One region of the Tardiphaga sp. 37S4 genome, then DNA from elsewhere that is predicted to be linked to it. Evidence: riboswitches for the same ligand, from Rfam matches in the RefSeq annotation. Region 1 holds a riboswitch; each other region holds the start of a gene.
The links. A riboswitch is a leader RNA that binds a small molecule or an ion and turns the genes downstream of it on or off. The one in region 1 is predicted to bind cobalamin.
Positions count from the first base shown of each region.

Region 2: linked by a shared signal. The riboswitch ahead of LPB73_RS20395 (ribonucleoside-diphosphate reductase subunit alpha) and the one ahead of LPB73_RS24640 (TonB-dependent receptor) in region 1 are both predicted to bind cobalamin.
Region 3: linked by a shared signal. The riboswitch ahead of metE (5-methyltetrahydropteroyltriglutamate--homocysteine S-methyltransferase) and the one ahead of LPB73_RS24640 (TonB-dependent receptor) in region 1 are both predicted to bind cobalamin.
Region 4: linked by a shared signal. The riboswitch ahead of LPB73_RS05035 (TonB-dependent receptor plug domain-containing protein) and the one ahead of LPB73_RS24640 (TonB-dependent receptor) in region 1 are both predicted to bind cobalamin.

Region 1 is NZ_CP088008.1:5,200,745-5,206,142, forward strand. Features, by position in the region: gene typA (translational GTPase TypA) at 1-1,011, opposite strand, end outside; gene LPB73_RS24635 (alkaline phosphatase D family protein) at 1,244-2,797, opposite strand; cobalamin riboswitch at 2,943-3,132, shown strand; gene LPB73_RS24640 (TonB-dependent receptor) at 3,234-5,398, shown strand, end outside.
Region 2 is NZ_CP088008.1:4,291,632-4,297,029, forward strand. Features, by position in the region: gene LPB73_RS20390 (ribonucleotide-diphosphate reductase subunit beta) at 1-363, opposite strand, end outside; gene LPB73_RS20395 (ribonucleoside-diphosphate reductase subunit alpha) at 509-3,439, opposite strand; cobalamin riboswitch at 3,559-3,773, opposite strand; gene LPB73_RS20400 (hypothetical protein) at 3,963-4,148, shown strand; gene LPB73_RS20405 (GlxA family transcriptional regulator) at 4,155-5,114, opposite strand; gene LPB73_RS20410 (HD domain-containing protein) at 5,287-5,398, shown strand, end outside.
Region 3 is NZ_CP088008.1:2,573,968-2,579,365, reverse strand. Features, by position in the region: gene surE (5'/3'-nucleotidase SurE) at 1-485, shown strand, start outside; gene LPB73_RS12585 (response regulator) at 513-890, opposite strand; gene LPB73_RS12580 (protein-L-isoaspartate(D-aspartate) O-methyltransferase) at 1,182-1,832, shown strand; gene LPB73_RS12575 (M23 family metallopeptidase) at 1,940-3,343, shown strand; cobalamin riboswitch at 3,512-3,723, shown strand; gene metE (5-methyltetrahydropteroyltriglutamate--homocysteine S-methyltransferase) at 3,828-5,398, shown strand, end outside.
Region 4 is NZ_CP088008.1:1,054,221-1,059,618, forward strand. Features, by position in the region: gene LPB73_RS05030 (FecCD family ABC transporter permease) at 1-134, opposite strand, end outside; gene LPB73_RS05035 (TonB-dependent receptor plug domain-containing protein) at 128-2,017, opposite strand; cobalamin riboswitch at 2,158-2,361, opposite strand; gene LPB73_RS05040 (alpha/beta fold hydrolase) at 2,408-3,196, opposite strand; gene LPB73_RS05045 (O-acetylhomoserine aminocarboxypropyltransferase) at 3,200-4,495, opposite strand; gene LPB73_RS05050 (hypothetical protein) at 4,633-4,875, shown strand; gene LPB73_RS05055 (hypothetical protein) at 5,008-5,265, shown strand.

The DNA of each region.
Region 1 (5,398 bases):
TTCGCGCAACAGGCGGTCGCGGATCAGGCGGCTGGTGACCTTGTCGCCTTCGGTGCCGGCGAGCGGCGAGTTGTTGACGATGAAGGACATCGACACGGTCGGCGGATCGATCGGCTGCGCCTGGATCGGAATTTCAACCGACGGATCGCAGAAGGTATCGGCGACAGTGCCCTTCGGCAGGCCGGCGATGGCAACGATGTCGCCAGCTTCGGCGAGTTCCACCGGCTGGCGCTCGAGACCGCGGAAGGCCAGGATCTTGGTGATACGGCCGGTTTCGACGACCTTGCCGTCACGCGACAGCACCTTGACGGCCTGGTTCGGCTTCACCGAGCCCGCCGAGATGCGGCCGGTGATGATACGGCCGAGATAGGGGTTGGCTTCGAGGATGGTGCCGAGCATGCGGAACGCACCTTCTTCGACCACCGGCGGCGCGACATGCTTGATGACGAGATCGAACAGCGGCTTCATGCCGACATCATGCGACGCGTCCGGGCTGTCGGCCATCCAGCCGTTGCGGCCCGATCCGTACAGAATCGGGAAATCGAGCTGGTCGTCGGTGGCGTCGAGCGCTGCGAACAGGTCGAACACTTCGTTGACGACTTCGGTGATGCGGGCGTCCTGACGGTCGACCTTGTTGATCGCGACGATCGGCTTGAGGCCGAGCTTCAGCGCCTTGCCGACCACGAACTTGGTCTGCGGCATCGGGCCTTCAGCGGCGTCGACGAGCACGATCACGCCATCGACCATCGACAGGATGCGTTCGACTTCGCCGCCGAAGTCAGCGTGGCCCGGGGTGTCGACGATGTTGATCTGGACTTCATCCCACAGCACCGAGGTGCACTTGGCGAGAATGGTGATGCCGCGCTCTTTTTCGATGTCGTTCGAATCCATCGCGCGTTCCTGGACGCGCTGATTGTCGCGATACGTGCCCGACTGCTGCAGCAGCTTGTCCACGAGAGTGGTTTTGCCGTGGTCAACGTGGGCGATGATAGCAATGTTGCGAAGGTTCATAGGTCTTCTTCTGGTTACGGTCTGGGTGCCCTTGAGCGGGTTCAACAAGACATGCTCGACAACAAAAGGCTTATGCCTTGCGCTCGAGCGCGTTCGATAACTGCCTCGTCTGAAAACGCGCTGGGGCAATCCCTCCAAAAGCAAACCCGGCCAGAAGGGGCCGGGTACTCGGACGCGTTGCGGCGCAATATAGGGGGAAATCGCCGAAAAACAATGCGAATCTGCCAAATGGTTAGCCCAATTTCGGGTCCAGAACCGTGGCCCAAAGGGCCATATCGGCCCGATCCCGCAAGGTAACGGTCATTTGGCCGCTTTGGCCGTCGATTTTGACGTGACCGAAGAACTGCATGCCGGCCGACGGGGGCAAATTCTGCTTATCGGGCCCCGGCGCCTTCACGAAACGGACCTCGGGACCGAAGGTATTGTCGAGCGCCGCCGGGCCGAAGGTTCCGGCGTGAAACGGGCCCGAAACGAACTCCCAGAACGGCTCGAAATCCTGAAACTGCGCCTTTTCCGGATTGTAGTAATGCGCCGCCGTGTAATGCACGTCGGCGGTCAGCCAGACCGTGTTGCGGATACCGGCCGATTTGATGAAGCGCAGGATATCGGCGATTTCCAGCTCGCGGCCCCGCACTGGTCCGTCGCCCTGCGCGATGGCCTCAGACCCGGTTTTGTCGGCGGCGTTGTCATAGACGACGAGGCCGATCGGCATATCCGAGGCGATGACCTTCCAGGTCGCCTTCGAGGCCATCAATGCGCGCTTCAGCCAGGCCATCTGCTCCGGACCGATGAAATACGCATCGGGACCATAGCTCTCCTGCAGGTTCGGGCCGTTGGGCCCGCGATAGCTGCGCTCGTCCAGCATGAAGACATCGAGATGCGGGCCGTAATTGAGCGTGCGATAGACGCGGCCGGGTTCGGCCGGATTGACCGAGATCGGATACATCTCGTGAAAGGCACGGGCGCCGCGCGCAGCCAGCAGCGTGATGTCGCGCTCCTTGTAAGACGACGGCAACTGCTTCGAGAGCGACCAGTTGTTGGTGACTTCATGATCGTCCCACTGGCCGAAGATCGGCACCTGCGCATTGAAGGCGCGAACATTGTCGTCGAGCAGATTGTATTTGTGCGCGGCGCGGAATTCATCGAGCGTTTCGGCGACCTTCGCCTTCTCCGGCACCGTGATGGTGTTCTTCCAGATCGTGCCGTCAGGCAGTTTCGTTTCAGGCAGGATCGGACCATCGGCGTAGATCGTATCGCCGGAATGGATCAGGAAATCCGGGTTGTGGTTGCGCATGGTGGCATAGGTGACCATGCCGCCATCCTCGGCATTGATTCCCCAGCCCTGTCCGGCGACATCGCCGCCCCAAACAAAGGACACATCGCGGCGATCCGCCGGCGCGGTGCGGAAGCGACCGATCACCGGCTCGCCGACGATCTCGGTATGCGAGAGATCGCGGAATTTGACGCGGTAGAAGATATCCTGCCCGGCCGGCAGATTATCGAGCAGCAGCTTCGCCGTGAAATCGCTCTCGGGCAGCGCCGTGATAGCCGGCAACATGCGCGCATTGCTGAAGGATTCGGTAGTGGCGACTTCCACCATCATCTGCGCCGGTCGATCGGCGCGCGACCAGATCATACCGCTATTGATCCCGACATCGCCGGACTGAATGCCATGCGACACCATCGGGCGATCGGCGGCGCGGCTGAGATAGGGCATCGCAAGGAAGCTCGCGCCTGCTGCGGCTGAGTGCGCGAGAAAACGACGGCGGGAGATACGTAGCGCCATGGCGAACTCCTGATCCTGGCTCTGGCACCCGTGGTGCTAGGCAGAACACTTGACGCTGCGATGACAGGTGATGCGCAATATCAACACCCGCCAAAGCAAGTTGCGAATGGCTGGCAGCTTGATTGACACATTTGGAAATTTCACCTTAACGTGAACGCGACGGTTCCCTTCGGGGATCAAAAGGGAATGCGGTGAGGGGGATCCCCCGATTCCGCGGCTGCCCCCGCAACTGTAAGCGGCGAGCCTGCGCCAAGAGCCACTGGGTGTTCACCTGGGAAGGCGGCGACAGGCATTGACCCGCGAGCCAGGAGACCTGCCGCCAGTCGTGGTCACACGCGAGCACATTGGGCGGGGTGTCCTGGTGGAAGTCACACTGCCTGTTTGGGCGGGGCGACTTGGTTTGCGGTGACGTGCCACGTAACCGCGAGTCCTGTTCATGACCTCCGTTTCTCCCGTCGCATTGAAGCGACATACTCCCTTTCTTTATTCTGTTGCTCTCTCCTGCTTGTTGTGTCCGAGCGAAAGCTGGTCGCAAACCTCACAGTCGAGCCAGACGCTCGATCCTGTTGTCGTTCAGCCGTCAGCGACGCCTCAGCGCGCACGCCGCGCCACGAACGGCAATGCATCGCGCGCTACGCGCTCGCGGCAACAGCGCAATGTCGCTGCCAATACCGGCGCGCCGGTTGCCACGCCGACAGGCGCTGTCTTCGCAGCGCCGACGCTCAACCTCACAGGCACTACATCCACCGGCAGCCGCCTCGGCCTCACGCGCCTGCAGACGCCGGCCAGCGTCGAAGTGATCTCGGCGGAAACCATGGCCGAACGCGGCCAGCAGAACCTGATTGACGCCGTGACACAGAACGCCACCGGCTTCACCGCAAGCCCGGCGCCGGGCAATGGCAGCATCGCCTTCAACACCCGCGGCTTCACCGGCAACGGCACCGTGATGACTCTGTATGACGGCACACGGCTCTATGTCGGCTCGGGCACACTGACCTTCCCCTATGATACCTGGTCAGCTGAGCGCGTTGAGGTGCTACGCGGCCCGGCATCGGTGATGTATGGCGAAGGTGCCGTCGGCGGCGCCATCAACGTCATCTCGAAACTGCCGCTTTGGGTGCCGCGCAATCAGGCCGAAATCTCGCTCGACAGCAACATGACCCGGCGCATTGCAGTGGATAGCGGTGGACCGATCAACAAGGATGTCGCCTATCGCATCACCGCGACCGGCAACATGTCGGACGGCTGGGTCGATCGTGACAACACCTCCAATGTCGAAGTGCATGCCGCCGTCCAGATCAAGCAGACCGAAGACATCACCTGGACGATCTCTACGGATTACGGCGATCGCAGCCCGTCGCGCTATTTCGGCACACCGCTGATCAACGGCAAGCTCGATGAGTCCCTGCGCTTCAGGAATTACAATGTCGGCGACAGCAGCATCCGCTATCAGGACAGCTGGAACCAGGTGAAGACCGAGTGGCAGGTGACAGACAGCATTACGCTGCGCAACACCCTGTACTACCTGAACAGCCAGCGGCACTGGAAAGACGTCGAGACCTACAACTTCAGCGCCGCAACGGGCCGCATCAATCGCAGCGACTATATCGAGATCTTCCACGACCAGCAGCAGATCGGCGACCGCTTCGACGCGACGTTCCGCGGCCATATCTTTGGCATGGTTAACGAATTTGTCGCCGGCTTCGACGTCAACCAGATCGACTTCAAACACACCAACAACTCGCCCTATGGCGGCACGTCGTCGGTGTCGCTCACCGATTTCTTCCCTGGCTCCTTCGCTGCGACAACGACCCAAACGGTTCCGGGCTTCAGCACCACGACCAACCAGTACGGCCTATTCGCCGAGAACCGTCTGTCGATCACGGAACAACTCTCTCTGATCGCTGGGATCCGGCAGGACGAGCCGACTATCAATCGCACCGACTACGTCACCCCCGGTAACAGTTTCGAGAAATCCTTCTCAGCGACCAGCTGGCGCGCCGGAGCGGTCTATACGCCCATCAAGGACCTGGCCTTCTACGGCCAATATTCTACAGCCGTAGATCCGGTTGGCGGACTAGTCTCGCTGGCGGCGACAAACAAGAACTTCGAACTAGCGACAGGTAAGCAGGTCGAGATCGGCGTCAAACAATCGTTCTGGGGTGGCCGCGGCGAGTGGACCTTAGCCGGCTATCAGATCGTCAAAAACAACCTGTTGGCGCGCGATCCGAACTTGCCGTCAATGGTCGTCCAGGTCGGCCAGCAGTCGTCGCGCGGCGTCGAGGCTTCGGTCGGCCTCGCCCTCGACCACGGCTGGCGCATCGATGCCAATACCGCTTTCCTGCGCGCGAAATATGATGACTTCGTGCAGTCAGTTGGCGGCGTTGCGGTGAACTACGCCGGCAACGTGCCGGCCAATGTGCCGCAGAACGTCTCCAACATCTGGGCGACCTGGGCCTTTGCACCGGACTGGTCGGCAAATGTGGGCGTCCAATTCGTCGGCCGCATCTATGCAGATAACGCCAACACGCTCGTGCGTCCTGCCTATCAGGTTGTCAATGCCGGCGTGCAGTGGAAGGCCGACCGCAATACGACGGTGTC
Region 2 (5,398 bases), 910 kb from region 1:
ATTGTTGGCGACGAGCGACTCCGACGCGGCGAAGAAGCCGAGATTTCGCTTGATCGCGCGGCGTTCGTCTTCGGTGAGGCCATCGCGCGACTTCCACAGCGCGATGTCAGCCTGCATGGAGACTTCGGTCGGCATCCAGTGATTGTTGCAGCCGGCGAGATACTTTTCCCACGCCCATTTGTATTTCAGCGGCAGCAGCTGATTGACGTCCGCGCGGCAGTTGATCATCCGCTTCTCGTCCACCGAGACGCGGCCGCCGGAGCGGTCGATGGTGCCGAGACCCGTGGCGTCGGTGGGAGATTGCGGGATCGGGATGAAGGCGGGGGTTTTGGGAGCGGATGAGGTATCGGACCAGTCGAGCATGGGTGTTCCTTGCGTATTTGTTCGGCCCTCATGGTGAGGAGCCCGCTTCTTCAGCGGGCGTCTCGAACCATGAGCGTGGGGCCATCCTTCGAGACGCGGCCAAGAAGCCGCTCCTCAGGATGAGGTCAGTGTGTTTGGCGCACCCTTACTGGCACGCCTCGCATTCGGGGTTGTCGATCGAGCATGCCATCGCGACATTCAGCTCCGGCGCCGTGACGGAAGACTGAACGAGGATCGGCGCACCTGCTGTCTTCGCTGCTGCGCCTGTTGCCGACACCGCGTTGAGCTTCCCGTCGGTACCCTTCAGCGTCGACTTCTCCACATGCGTGGCGCTGCGCGAGCGCAGGTAGTAGGTGGTCTTCAATCCCAGCGTCCAGGCCAGACGGTAAAGCTGATCGAGCTTCTTGCCGGATGGATTGGCGATGTAGAGATTGAGCGACTGCGCCTGATCGATCCACTTCTGACGGCGCGAGGCAGCCTCGATCAGCCACGCGCTGTCGATCTCGAACGAGGTCGCGTAGAGCGCCTTGAGATCGTCAGGCACGCGATCGATCGATCCGACACTGCCGTCGAAATATTTGAGGTCGGAGACCATCACCTCGTCCCACAGGCCCCTCTTTTTCAGATCGCGCACAAGGAAGGCGTTCACCACCGTGAAATCGCCTGACATGTTCGATTTGACATAGAGGTTCTGATAGGCCGGCTCGATCGACTGCGCGACGCCGCAGATATTGGAGATCGTCGCTGTCGGCGCAATCGCCATCACGTTGGAATTGCGCATGCCGGTGGACTTCACGCGGTCACGCAGGCCGTTCCAGTCGAGCTTGGTCGAGCGATCCATCTGCACGCTGCCGCGTGCCTCCGCGAGTATCTCGATGGAGTCGATCGGCAGGATGCCGCGGCTCCACAGCGATCCCTCAAAGGACGGATAGCGGCCGCGCTCGGCGGCGAGATCCACCGATGCCGAGATGGAATGGAAGGCAATCGCTTCCATGCTGGTGTCGGCAAACGCCACGGCCGCATCCGACGCCATCGCGATACCCTGCGCCTGCAGTGCATCCTGAAAGCCCATCAGACCCAGACCCACCGGACGATGCTTGAGGTTGGAGCGGCGCGCTTCCGGGATGGTGTAGAAATTGATGTCGATGACATTGTCGAGCATCCGCATCGCCGTGGTCACGGTGCGCTTGAGCCTGATGCGATCGAGACCATCCTTGCCGATATGATTGAGCAGGTTGACCGAGCCGAGATTGCAGACGGCCACTTCGTCGTCCGAGGTGTTCAGCGTGATCTCGGTACAAAGATTCGATGAGTGAATCACGCCGGCATGCTGCTGCGGCGAGCGCAGGTTGCAGGGATCCTTGAAGGTGATCCAGGGATGGCCGGTCTCGAACACCATGGTCAGCATGCGACGCCACAGATCAGTGGCCCGCACCTTCTTGAACACGCGGATCTCGCCGCGCGCGGCCTTTTCCTCATAGGCCGCGTATCGTTCGGCAAACGGCTTGCCATAGAGATCGTGCAGCTCAGGCGTTTCGTCCGGCGAGAACAGCGTCCATTCACCGTCGGCTTCGACGCGCTGCATGAACAGATCCGGCACCCAGTTAGCGGTGTTCATGTCGTGGGTGCGACGGCGGTCATCGCCGGTGTTCTTGCGGAGATCGAGAAACTCCTCGATGTCGATGTGCCAGGTTTCCAAGTAGGCGCAGACCGCACCCTTGCGCTTGCCGCCCTGGTTGACGGCAATGGCCGTATCGTTGGCGACCTTCAGGAACGGCACCACGCCCTGGCTCTCGCCATTGGTGCCCTTGATATGCGCGCCGAGACCGCGCACGCGCGTCCAGTCATTGCCGAGACCGCCGGAATATTTCGCCAGCAGTGCATTGTCCTTCACCGACTTGAAGATGCCGTCGAGATCGTCCGCCACCGTGGTGAGGAAGCAGGACGACAGCTGCGGCCGCTGCGTACCCGAATTGAACAACGTCGGCGTCGAGGCCATGAAGTCGAACGACGACAACAGATTGTAAAATTCGATGGCGCGGGCTTCGCGGTCGATCTCGCGCAGCGCGAGGCCCATGGCAACGCGCATGAAGAAGGCCTGCGGCAGTTCGATGCGATTGCCCTGCACATGCAGGAAGTAGCGGTCATAGAGCGTCTGCAATCCCAGGAACTGGAACTGAAGGTCCCCTTCCGGCTTTAGCGCGGCGGCTATGCGCTTGAGATCGAAGCGCGCGAGTTCGGGATCGAGCAGCTCGGCCGCAATGCCGGTCTTGATACAGGCGCCGAAATATTCGGCGTAGCGCGTGGTCATGTCGGCCTGCGACGCGTTGGTCGGAGAGCCGTGCACAAAGGACAGGACTTCGGTGCGCAGTTTGTCGAGCAGCAGGCGGGCGCTGACAAAGGTGTAGTTCGGCTCCTGCTCCACCAGCGTGCGCGCGGCCATGATGCCGGCCAGTGCCAGCTCATCCAGCGTGATGCCGTCATAGAGATTGCGGCGGGTTTCCTCCAGCACCGGGGCGGCATCGACGCCATCAAGGCCGGCGCAGGCCTCGTTGACGATCAGCGCGAGACGCGCCGAATCGAGCGGGGCGCGGGTGCCGTTGGTGAGCGTGACATGCAGCACCGGTGCGGTGGAGACGAGCGCCGGCCTGGCGGCCAGTTCCTCCGCGCGGGTGCGAGCGCGCTCCTCGCGGTACAGCACATAGGCGCGGGCCACCTTGTGGTGCTCGCTGCGCATCAGCGCCAGTTCGACCTGATCCTGGACGTCCTCGATATGGAAGGTGCGGCCTTCACCGACGCGGCGAGTCAGCGCCGCCACGACTTCGCCGGTCAGCTGTTCCACCGCCTCATGGACGCGGCGCGAGGCCGCTGCCGTGTGGCCCTCGACGGCCAGAAAGGCCTTGGTCATCGCGACGGAAATCTTGCTGCCGTCGAAGGGAGATACGGTGCCGTTGCGCCGGATGATCTGCATCGAGGGTTCGCGCGCAGGCGCAGCGAGCGTTTCCGGCGACAGTTGAATCAGCGGCGCATGAGCCGCATCGCGTCCGTTGGACAAAACAGAAGATGAAGTAGGCATCGGCAAGACCCCGTGTGATGCATCAAGCAATGGGGGCTGGGGCCGAAAGGACGCTGCAAAATACACGGCGGAGATCCGCCGGCATTGCCTGCAAGCGACCGCTGGGACACCCCGCCCATGGACGTTCTGGTGTCGCGGCAGGTCTCCTGGCTCGCAGGTCAATGTCTGTTTCAGCCTTCCCGATGCTTGCGCATCAGTGACTTCAATCGAAACAGACTCACTGCTTACAGTTGCGGGGGCAGCGCCGGAATATGACGAAAAACAACGTCTTTACCGGCTTCCCTCTTAGCCACCAAGTCTTGCGACAGGGCGGACCGTGACATCTACATTTGGTGTGACCCGCGGTGTAGTGTCAAGCGGGCATTGGAGCCGAACGCAACAAATTCGGTAGGGCTGTTGGTTCAGTGGACAACCGCTTGCGTGGCGGAAACCGCGGGGTCGTTGGCGGTTTCTGCACGATGCGATTCGTTGCCGCCGAGCACCGCGAAGCGCAGAACATCGTGATCAACCGATGGAGGATGCGATGCGCGACCTGATGACGACCACTGAAAGGATCAACTTCAACGCTTTCGTGGGGCACGCAGGCGCGGTCACGGCGTTCGAGACGACGGATCAGATCGCCCGGCGCCGCCTCGACGAGATGCTGAACGAAGCGCTGATGGACAGCTTTCCTGCGAGTGATCCGATTTCTTCGCTGCAGCTCGCCTGAGCAGAATCAGACCGCGCGAAAGCTGGCCCGATAGTGGCTGGGCGTCAGGCCCAGGCGTCGCACGAAGACCTGACGCATATGTTCGGCGGTGGTGAAACCGGATTCATAAGCCACCACCTTGAGCGGCAGATCGCTGCCTTCGAGACGATTACGCGCCGTGTCGATCCGGGCGCCCTCGACAAAATCTGCCGGCGTCATCTTTGTTTCCTGCTTGAATGTCCGCGCGAAGGTGCGCGCGCTCATGCCCGCCACATCGGCCAGTTCATCCACGCTGTGTGCGTCACGCAGATGCGCCATCACATGGGCATGGACTCGCGCGATCGGCGAGTCCGGCTCGGCCGGCGGTACCAGATACGGACTGAATTGCGACTGGCCACCCTGGCGCTGCGCCACCACGACCAGACGCTTGGCCACAGCCAACGCAACGTCCGCGCCATGATCTTCCTGGACCAGCGCGAGACCCAGATCGATGCCTGCGGTGACGCCGGCTGACGTCACCAGCGCACCGTCACGACTGTAGATGCGATCGAACTCCACATGCGCTTTGGGAAAACGCAGCGCCAATAGCGGCGCGTTCTGCCAGTGCGTCGTCACCGTCTTGTCGTCAAGCAAGCCTGCATGGCCGAGCGCGAATGCCCCGGTGCAGACCGAGCCATAACGCTCCGCATGGAGCGCCGCATTGGCCAGCCACTCTGTAAGCTGCGGATCCGCCTCTGCCGTCGGCAGCCCAGGCCCGCCGGCCACCAGAACCAGATCCCAGGGTTTGTTCGCATCACTGAACGCCAGATCGGCGGATATCCGCAAACCGTTCGATGCACGTAGCGGCGCGCAGTCTGCAGCGACAAGTGTGATGTCGTAGCCGTCGCCCGGCGCGACGAAGCCATTGGCCTCCATGAACACATCGAGCGGACCGGCTACGTCCAGCGACTGGACGCTCGGAAAGATCGCAAGAGCAACAGTCTTCATGGTGATGCTTCATTCCATCGATGGCAGTGAACCCAAGCGTTACGGAACAGATAGTCGCCTTCCGGCAGGAAATCACGGGCGAATGGCAGCTTTGCAGGGCGCGGCGTGATTGCGAGGACACCGCCCGCCGGCGACAACGGACGCATCACAACAACCCTGCAAGGAGCATCTCATGAGCAAAACGATTGCCGGCATCAAAGTGCCCGACAGCGCCCTCGCCCGCCAGGTCGATCAGCTTGTGCGCGACACCGAAAGCGATCTTCTGTATCATCATTCCAATCGGG
Region 3 (5,398 bases), 2.6 Mb from region 1:
GCCGCAACGTCGCCGAGGACGTGGTCTATTCCGGTACCATCGCCGGTGCGCTCGAGGGCACCATTCTCGGCATTCCGTCGGTGGCGTTGAGCCAGGAATTCTCGATGGAAACGCGTCACAACCCGCAATGGGAGACCGCGTTGAAATATGGGCCGGACGTGCTGCGCAAGGTCATCAAGGCGAGCGTGCCGAAGAACACCGTCATCAACGTCAACTTCCCGGCCTGTGCGGCCGACGAGGTGAAAGGTGTCGTTGTCACCCGGCAGGGCAAGCGTAATCAGGGCTTTCTGCGCGTCGATGAGCGGCGCGATGGCCGCAACAATCCGTATTTCTGGATCGGTTTCGAGCGCATCGTCGCCGCGGAAGCCCCGCCGGAGGGCACCGATCTCGCAGCCCTTGCTGCGCGCTATGTCTCGGTGACGCCGCTGCGTCTCGATCGTACGGACGATGTATTCTCCGAAGCGCTGACCAAGGCGCTTGGCTGAGATTTCGAGATAGGCGAGCGGGCTCGCCTAGACCGCGACGCCCTTGAGCGTCGTTGACAGCACCTGCGCCAGCGTTTCCATCTGGAAGGGCTTCTGCAGCGTCGGGCGGTCACGAAATTCTTCCGGCAGGCCTTGCGCGCCGTAGCCAGTCGCGAAGATGAACGGGCGGTTGCGCGATGCAATCACCTCGGCGACCGGCGAAATCACCTTGCCGTTGACGTTGACGTCGAGGATCGCAATGTCGAACTTGGCAGACCCAGCCAGCTTGATCGCTTCGTTGATATCACCGGCTTCGGCGGCCACGCTGTAGCCGAGTTCCTCGAGCATATCGGCGACCATCATGCGGATCATGACCTCGTCTTCGACCAGGAAGACGGAGCCGCCCGGCGGGTTCGTTGCAGTCATGGCCGGTTTCCTTGCCCCAATCCTCTGAACAAAATCGCAAATTCCCGGGTTGAACGCAATCTCGACGCATTGCCATTTTCGTGACCCAAAGACGCAGTCGCGTGTTCGGTACCAGATAGAGCAAGATCAGGATTTCAGCGCCCCGCCCATAACAGGCTGGTATGTTGCTGGTTCCGCGTGCGGAACAATAAAAGTTGTCGTTAGGCTATCCCGGTTCCGATCGCAGAAATACATCAATCTATCTTTGCTAGATCGAGAGTGTTTCTAACCTGTGCTGCGTGAGGCATTTCCATGATTACCGTCGGACAGCCGCCCGAACAGATGACGTTTCAGCTTGGTCTGCGGCGCCGTGGGATCAGCGATCGGCTGGTGCTGCGCGCAATGGAGGATATTCCGCGTGATCGCTTCGTCGAGCCGAACGATCGCGCCCATGCCTGGCGGGATACGGCCTTGGCCATTGCCTGCGGTCAGACCATCAGCCAGCCCTTCGTGGTGGCCTATATGACCGAACAGCTGCAATTGAATGCCGGTCACCGTGTGCTCGAGGTCGGCACGGGATCGGGCTACCAGGCCGCGATCCTGTCAAAGCTCGTCCGCGACGTGCTCAGCATCGAGCGCTATCGCACGCTGGCCGACGCCGCCCGGACCCGGTTGGAGGCACTCGGCCTCCACAATATCGAGGTCATGCTCGGCGATGGCCTCAACCCGGCTGCCAATTTGGGATCGTTTGACCGGATCGTCGTGACCGCCGCTGTGGAGGAGGTGCCCGCGGCGCTGACCGACCGACTTGAGGAGGGCGGTATTCTGGTTGCGCCAGTTGGTCCTCACAATGGCGTCCAGACCCTGGTCCGGATCCGCAAAACCGGGGATGGATTGGAGCGAAAGGAGCTCGTGGACGTGCGTTTCGTGCCTGCACTTCCGGGCATCGCGCGCGAACTCTGAAAAAAGTTCGTGAACGGCTGTCACGTGTTGGTCGCAAGGTTAAAGGCTTGGTAACGGAGACGGTGTTTACTCAATTCAGTTGTTTGTTGCGTATGAGTGAGTAACCAATGTCCAGCGTTGTCGAGTTGCTTTACTCGCGCCGCGCTCCGCAGGTCGCGGTGCTGGCGCTGATGTCTATCGGTTTTGCCGGCTGCAGCGCCGACATGCAGACACGGCTATCTCAGAATCCAAATTTTGACTCAGGTCAGTCCCGTGGCTTTGGCTGGCAAGGCGAAACCACCGGCTCGGTGCCGCAGCGAGCACCGCGCGCGCCGGTCGAGCGCCAGGAGCTGCCGCAGTATCAGCGCCCGGCCTATAATCCGCAGCGGCAGTATCAATCCCAGGCTTTGCCGCCGCCGATCTCGGCGCCGCAGTCCTATCCGACAGCTCGTCCGGTTGCGTCGGCTGCTCCCGTCAGCGGGGGCGGCAACGGTATGTATACGCCGCCGCCCGCACGCGCGCCGATCGAAACCACCGGCTCCACGGCGCCGCGCTCGGTTGCAGCGACCAACGGCCTTGCCCGTGATGGCGGCACCTCGATCATCGTCGGCACCAGCGACACGCTCGACGGTCTGGCGAAGCGCTACAACGTCTCGTCGGCCGCGATCCTGCAGGCCAATGGCTACAAGGGTCCGCGCGCGCTGTCGCCCGGCCAGTCGCTGATCATTCCGCGCCAGGGCGCTGCGGCAACTCCGGCCGTTGCCGCTGCTGCGAGCAAACCTGCCGTCGGCGCATCGACCATGCATTTCGTCAATCGCGGCGATACGCTGATGAGCATCTCGCGCCGGAACAACGTGTCGGTCGCCGAACTCGCGCGCGCCAATGGTCTGGCGCCGACTGCCCAATTGAAGCTCGGCTCCAAGATCACGGTACCCGGTGCGCGTACGGCCAACGCAGCTCCTGTAGCCGCGCCGCTCGCTGCGCCCGTCGCAGCCGTGACGGCTGCTCCGGCTGGTGCGGTCACGTCCGCTGCCGTGGCCCGTGTTGCTTCTGCCGAACCCGCACAGAAGGCCCGTCTCGCAAGTGCCACGACGACGCCTGAAGAAACCACGCCGGAATCGCCGACTAAAGCCGCTGACGCAACCGGCGCTTTGCCGACGTTCCGTTGGCCGGTGCGCGGCCGCGTGGTCACAGGCTACGGCGCCAAGACCAATGGCAAGTCCAACGACGGCATCAACGTCGCCGTGCCGGAAGGCACGCCGATCAAGGCTGCCGAAGATGGCGTCGTTGCCTATTCCGGCAACGAGCTGAAGGGTTACGGCAATCTGGTCCTCGTTCGTCACTCCAACGGCTACGTCACCGCATATGCCCATGCGAGTGAGCTGATGGTGAAGCGTGGCGAGACCATCAAGCGCGGTCAGGTGATCGGCAAGTCCGGCCAGTCCGGTGAGGTTACTTCGCCGCAGCTTCACTTCGAGATCCGCAAGGGCTCGTCGCCGGTCGATCCGCTGCAGTTCCTCAACGGGGCGTAAGCGCAATCCACGAAGTGTAGTTCGCATTTAAGCAAGCCCGGCCTCGTGCCGGGCTTGATGCGTTTGATCTCGGGGCTGCGGCCCACTCCAGCTCCGGAATCTTCAACGCGCTGCTGCGAGTGGGCAGCTTGCGCACGCAAGCTCGGTTGACTGCCGCGCGATGTTGCCCATATGTGGACATGTCGTGGTTCTTCGGGAAGGTTTGCCCGAAGCTAAGAGGGAAGCCGGTGAGGCGTTAAGCCAAGGCCGGAGCTGCCCCCGCAACTGTAAGCGGTGAGCCGCTGTCCATTAAAGTCACTGAGACCCGCAAAGGTTTTGGGAAGGCCGGACAGCAGCATTGACCCGCGAGCCAGGAGACCTGCCTCGACAACATAAACGTCCTCGGGCGGGGTGTCCCGGTGGTGCGGTTGCGATTCCGCGACTGCCGTCGTGGAATCCAGACGTGTCACTTTGGCCTTTTGCCCCCAATCATTGGGGTTAAGCCATGTCTACTGTGTCAAAGTCTACTTCTTCAAAATCAGCTACTTCACTTCCTGTTGCTACATTGGGCACGCCACGGATCGGTCCGCGGCGTGAGCTCAAGATGGCGCTGGAAAGCTATTGGTCCGGTGCAATCGACGAGAATGCGCTGATCGATGTCGGCGTCGGGCTGCGTGCCGCAAACTGGGCACGTCAGAAGTCGCTCGGGATCACGGTCATGCCGTCGAACGACTTCTCATTCTACGATCAGGTGCTCGATACCAGCGTCATGGTCGGCGCCATTCCCAAAGTCTATGGCTGGAAGGGCGGAGACGTTTCCTTCGCGACCTATTTTGCCATGGCACGTGGATCACAAGGCGCCGCGCATGACGAGGCCTGTACGCACGGCCCTCATGCGCATGACTCGTCGCAAGGCGTACCAGCACAGGAGATGACCAAGTGGTTTGATACCAACTACCACTTCATGGTGCCTGAACTGGCGCAGGATCAGACCTTCAGTCTCGCATCGCGCAAGCCGATCAAGGAGTACGAGGAGGCGAGATCGCTGGGTTATCAGACACGACCTGTGCTAGTCGGGCCTGTGACCTATCTCAAACTGGCCAAGAGTATGGATGCGTCATTCGACCCGGTGACGCTGCTCGATCGATTGCTGCCCGTCTATGTCGAGGTGCTCGGGGAATTAGCCGACAGCGGCGCTGAGTGGGTGCAACTGGATGAGCCGTGTCTGGTGCTCGATCTCGACGCGCCCGCAAGGCAGGCGCTGCAGCGGACTTACGCTGCTTTTGCGGAAGCGGTCCCGCAACTCCGGATCATGCTGAACACTTATTTTGGCGAACTTGGCGACAACCTCGATCTGGCCCTGTCACTTCCCGTCGCCGGGCTTCATCTCGATCTGGTCCGTGGACCGGAGCAGTTTGACGAAGTCGCTGCGAAGGCGCGGAAGGACATGATCCTCTCGCTCGGCGTGATCGATGGCCGCAATATCTGGCGGTCCGATCTGTCCAGTCTGCTCGATGGGTTGGAGCCCATGGTCGATCTCCTGGGACGGCATCGCGTTGAGCTGGCGCCGTCCTGCTCACTGCTGCATGTGCCGATTGATCTCGGCCTTGAGACTGATCTCGATCCGGACGTCAAAAGCTGGCTGGCTTTTTCGATCCAGAAGATGGAAGAGCTGGCCGCACTTGGAGCAGCGCTGGCTGGCAGCCGCGCGGATGTCGCTGCATCGCTTGCCGCGTCGGATGGCGCGGCGGCTGCGCGAATGGCATCGTCGAAGATCCACGATCTTGCGGTCGCCAAACGCGTCGCTTCTGCTGATGCGACCATGCGTCGTCGCGGCAGTGACTTTGCCACACGTGCGGCCGATCAGCATCGACGCTTCAAGCTGCCGGCATTCCCGACAACGACCATCGGCTCGTTTCCGCAAACCGCGGAAGTGAGAAACGCTCGCGGGGCCTATGTCAGGGGCACGCTCAGCGATGCTGCCTACAAGACGTTCCTGCAGAACCAGACGGCGAGGGCGGTGCGCTGGCAGGAGAATATCGGCCTCGACGTGCTGGTGCATGGCGAGTTCGAGCG
Region 4 (5,398 bases), 2.0 Mb from region 1:
GCATCGAGCACCGTCAGCGGCGAGAGTTTGACAGGTCCCGTGCCGAGCGAGCCCAGTGCCAGCAGCGTGACGAGGCCGACGAGCGCGATGGTCGCGATCGTCCGGCGCCGTGCTGCTGGCGCTATGCTCACCATGTGGCGTTGAAGCCTGCGTAAGCCGCAGGCCCCGTGGTGCCGAAGTTCAGCACTTCCTGATAATGCTCATTCAGGATGTTCTCGCCGCGGGCGAAGACCTTCCAGTTCGCATCGATCTTGTACTCGGTATAGAGATCGACGCGGGTATAGGCATCCACCTGACCGACCTGATTGGCACTGCTGAAGCGCTTCGACACCGTGGTGACACGCGGCTCGATCATCCACTTGTCGGTCGGGGTGATCGTGAGTGCGAAGCGGGCGAAGTTCTTCGGCCGACGTGCCAGCACTGTATCATTGCCGAGATCTTGCGCGTGCAGGTAGGTGTAGGCTGCGTTGAACTTCATCAGGCCTGGAATAACGTCCACATTGGCACCAACTTCGAGACCATTCGTTTCGGCGCGTGCGACGTTGATGTAGCAGCCTGTGGTTTGGGCAACGGGACACGAACCGGGGCTTCCCGTCGGCGTCACGAAGTTGATCAGATTGCTGTAGTCGTTCGAGAAGCCCGTCAGCGAGACCACCACGCGGCCGTTGAAAAGGCTCTGATCGACGCCGGCGTCGTAGCCGAAGCTTTGCTCCGGGCTGAGCGTCGGCGTGCCGTTTGCCGTTGAATACAGCTGGAACAGTGTCGGTGCCTTCGCGCCGGTACCTGCGCTGGCGTGGAACTTAGTGCTGGTTTCTGTAATCGTATAGGCGGCCGTGGCACGCCATGTCTCGAAGCGCCCGACATCCACGACGTCGTCCACGCGGCCGCCCAATGTGATGTTGAGACGTTCGCCTACGGGGACCGACCACAGCGCGAAGATCGAATTGGTATCTTGGCGTTTCGCCAGCGCGGGTGTGATAGCGGCCGGTATCGGCAGGATGGCGGTCGTGTAGGTCTTGGCTGTCTCGCTCTGCGTCTTGGCGCCGTAGATCAGCGAGCCAAATGCGCCGAGCTTCAGGTTTGCCTGATATTCTGCGCCGAGGCTGTCACCATTGTAGTCGAGAATATTGGTCGTGGTGTTCTGCGGCAGCATGTTGGTGCGATAGGTTACGTCATAGTTCGAACGCTCGGTATGCGTGTTCGACACGGTGACACTATGCGTGAGAATGCCGCCGAATGAATCCAGTGAGACGCGGCCGTAAACGGTTTGCAGCAGGCGCGTGACATTTGAAGGCGTGTCGGGAAGCTGCACGGCTCTCGACGTCGGACTGAAAGTGCCGTCATAGGCGGCTCGCGTGAAGGATGACACGAAGCCGGATTCCAGCCGGATGCCTTCGCCGGCATCGTAGCCGATCCTGGCCGATCCGCCGACGCGATCAAAGCCGTCGCGTTCGAGATTGGGGTACAGCGCTTCAAACTGAGGGATGCGATAGCCGAAGCGCGAGAAACCGTTCGAGTGCTGGCCGCCGCCGGTGAAGGCATAGGACCACGGACCGTTGGAGCCGGTCAGCGATCCCTGCGTCATGACAGTGCCATAGCTGCCGGCTTCGGTGCGTACGTTAACTTGCGCAGGGCCAGAGCCCTTCTTGGTAATGATATTGATCACGCCGCCCATGGCGTCTGATCCATAGAGTGCGCTCTGCGGGCCCTTCAGGACTTCGATGCGCTCCATCGCCGAAGGCGTGAACATGGCGAATTCGAAATCGCCGGACGCCGCCGTGGGATCGTTGACGCGGATGCCGTCGATCATCACCAGCGTCTGGCCGGTGTTGCCGCCGCGCAAGCGGACATTGGTGGTGCCGCCTGGGCCGCCGGTTTCGGTGATGTCAAGACCAGGCACGGTGCGCAGCGCATCGACCAGCGAGCCGGGATTGCTGGTCGCAATGGTCTCGCCTGACACCACGCTGATCGAACTGCCAGTGCGATTGAGTTGTTCGGGTGCTCTGTCCGCCGTCACTACGATTTCGGAGAGCTGCTCGGCACTGGACTGCGCATACGCAGCACTGTGAGAGCACGACAGAACAACAACGGCCGCAGTGCCTGCGGCCAAATTCCGGATAGTCATTTAACCCCTTCCGTCGACCCACCGTCGAACGAGTGTGAAACTCGTTACCGGCCGGTCTCCTGGCTCGCGGTGGTCTCCCGGTCCGCCTTCCCGAATCTGCGATGCAAATTCAGTGGCTTTGTGGACCCGGAATGGCCGCTTACAGTTGCGGGGGCAGCCGCGGCATAGGGGATATTTCCCCGCACCGCATTCCCGTTTCACCTCCTCGCGGAGGCACCGATAACGACAGACAGGAAGCACAGCGCGCCGCGCGGTGCAACAGCCATCACCGCGTTGTGGACTCTATTGCTCGTGCTGTAGCGCGGCGAGCACGTCGTCGGGGCGCTCGACCATCATCATGTGGCCCGTACCCGGCAGAATCACCGTGCGGGCGTTTTTCAATGCGGCGGCCAGGGTCTTGCCGGCCTTGGCAGGAGTCATCATGTCCCGTTCGCCGAGGATGAGCGTGACCGGGATTTCAAGCTGGCCCGCAGCGGTCAGCGCATTCTGGTATGTATTGCAGGCGTTGAGATCGGCGAACAACACGCCCGGCTTTGTGGCTTCGAGCACGCGCTGTGCACCGCTATGCATCCACAACCCCGGCGCGAGGCTGCCGCCGAGTTCGGCGCGAAAGCCGAGCCCCCAGATCGACACCATGTCGATGGCGGAATGCTGATTGGCTTCGGCGTCCTTGAGCAGATCCGGGCCGACGGTCATCGTTCCTGCCGTGCCCATCAGATCGAGGCGCGTGACTTTACCGGGATGCCGCGCTGCAGCCTCCAGCGCGATCAGCGAGCCCATGGAATGGCCGATCAGTCGCGCAGTCTTTGCGCCTGCAGCCTCGATCAATGCTGCGGTCCAGTCTGCGAGATCGGCGATGGTCGTGAGCGCTTCACCCTTTGAGCGACCATGGCCGGGCAGATCCGGCGCCAGCACGGCGAAGCCATGATGCGCGAACCAGCGCGTATGCAGCGCCCAGGTCGAGTGATCGAAGCCGGCGCCGTGGATCATCACGACCACCGGCAGGGAAGGATCGAACGTGCGGCCGCCATTCGCGATATAGGTCTCGTGACCGTTGACGGTGAGTTGCATCGCTCAGCCCTTCTGCGAGATGCGCAGCGCCTGCGCGAGGTCATCGATGATGTCATCGGCGGCTTCGATGCCGATGGAAAGACGGATCAGCTCCTCGCCGATACCGGCGGCCTTGAGTTGCTCGGCGTCCATCTGCTGATGCGTGGTGCTTCCGGGATGAATGACCAGTGTTTTGGCGTCGCCGACATTGGCGAGATGGCTGGTGAGTTTCAGCGCTTCGATGAATTTGCGGCCGGCATTGCGGCCGCCCTTGATACCAAACGAGACGATGGAGCCGGCGCCGCGCGGCAGCAAGCGTTTTGCGAGTTCGTAATCCGGATGGCTCTCCAGCGACGGATGCAGCACCCAGTCGACGGCCTTGTTGGCCGTGAGCGCTGCGAGCACCGCATGTGTATTGGCCATATGGCGCTCCATGCGAATGCCCAGTGTCTCGACGCCTTGCAGAAGCTGGAACGCATTGGTCGGCGAGAGACAGGCGCCGAAATCGCGCAATCCTTCCGTGCGGGCGCGCATGATGAAGGCGGCAGTGCCGAATTGCTCGTCGAAAACGATGCCGTGATAGCCGGCATAGGGTTCGGTGAGTTGCGGGAATTTGCCGGAGGCGTGCCAGTCGAAGCGGCCGCCATCGACGATCACGCCGCCGATAGCGATGCCGTGGCCGCCGATCCATTTGGTGGCGGAGTTCATCACGATGTCGGCGCCGAGCTCGATCGGCCGCGACAGGAATGGCGTCGCGAAAGTATTGTCGATCAGCAGCGGAATCTTCGCGGCATGGGCGATGTCGGCGACGGCGGGTATGTCGAGCACTTCGAGGCCGGGATTGCCGATGGTCTCGCCGATGACCAGTCTCGTGTTCGGCTTGATCGCCCCCTTGAAGGCGTCGAGATCGCGCGGCTTGACGAAACTCGTGGTGATGCCGAAGCGCGGCAGCGTGTGGGCCAGCAAGTTGATGGTGCCGCCATAGAGCGAGGACGACGCCACGATGTGATCGCCGGCATTGAGCAATGTGGCGATGGCGAGATGCAGTGCCGCCATGCCTGACGCGGTGCACACGGCGCCGACGCCGTTTTCGAGTGCGGCGAGTCGCTCTTCCAGCACCGCCGTCGTCGGATTTGAAATGCGCGTATAGATGTGGCCGGCACGTTCGAGATTGAACAGCGCAGCAGCGTGATCCGAATCCTGAAACACATAGGATGTGGTCTGGTAGATCGGCACGGCGCGCGCGCCGGTGATCGCGTCCGGATGCTGGCCGGCATGCAGACTCAGCGTTTCAAAAGCAGGCGGTTTGGGTGCTGGCATGGTCGTTTTATCCCTGGGCACGATTTGCGACATCTATGGCACGAATCGGATGCGAGTGTGAGTCGGCGATATTTCAACTGGTGGAACGAAATGCGGAGCGGCGACTTGTAGGAGGTCGATCACGCGGGAGAGTTATCATGAAGAAATTGCTGCTGTGCACTGCGATTGCGGGTCTCGCGTTTTCATCGGTTGCGGCCGAGGCGAAAGGCTGTATCAAAGGCGCGATCATTGGCGGAATCGCCGGCCACTATGCAGGACATGGCAAGGTCGGCGTCGTTGCGGGGTGCGTGATCGGACGCCACGAGGCCAACAAGGCCGATGCGGAACGGGCGCAGAAGGCGCAGCATCCACAGCCACCGAACGAGAATGGTCGCATCTAGATCGGCGTTTGTCTCAACGCTGGACGATGTTGCTAAAATTTGATGGACTAGACCGGTTCAGTAGAGCCTCACCCTCATCAGGTTGGGGTTCTTTTCGTCTCTGTACGATACCGGACGAGATTGGGCGTAGACGTGGTGCTGCATCGGGATGTGTTTTGGCTCGGCAAGCAATGGGCCGTTACCGGTTACGGGATTCAGGCTGTCAGCCAGAAATACAATATGAAGTTCGATATCGAGGTGTCGCAGATCTGGAACGAGGATCTGGATGCGTTGATGCGCGATGAGCCATGGTTCGATGCGCAGGATTTTGCACAGGCCGTCGAGCGCGCCAGGCAGCGTGCGATGGAATCACCGCTGACGTTCAAGCCACCGCTGAGTGATGAACGATAGCGGCAGCGCATCATTGCAGGATTCAAATTTCAAACAGCCACTGTCCTGAAAACATGCGTTCGCATTCTCGCGGCGCTTGCGCGTCCGAGCTATGAGCATTCCCACCTCGCCCCCCATGAGAGGGCGTGCGGAA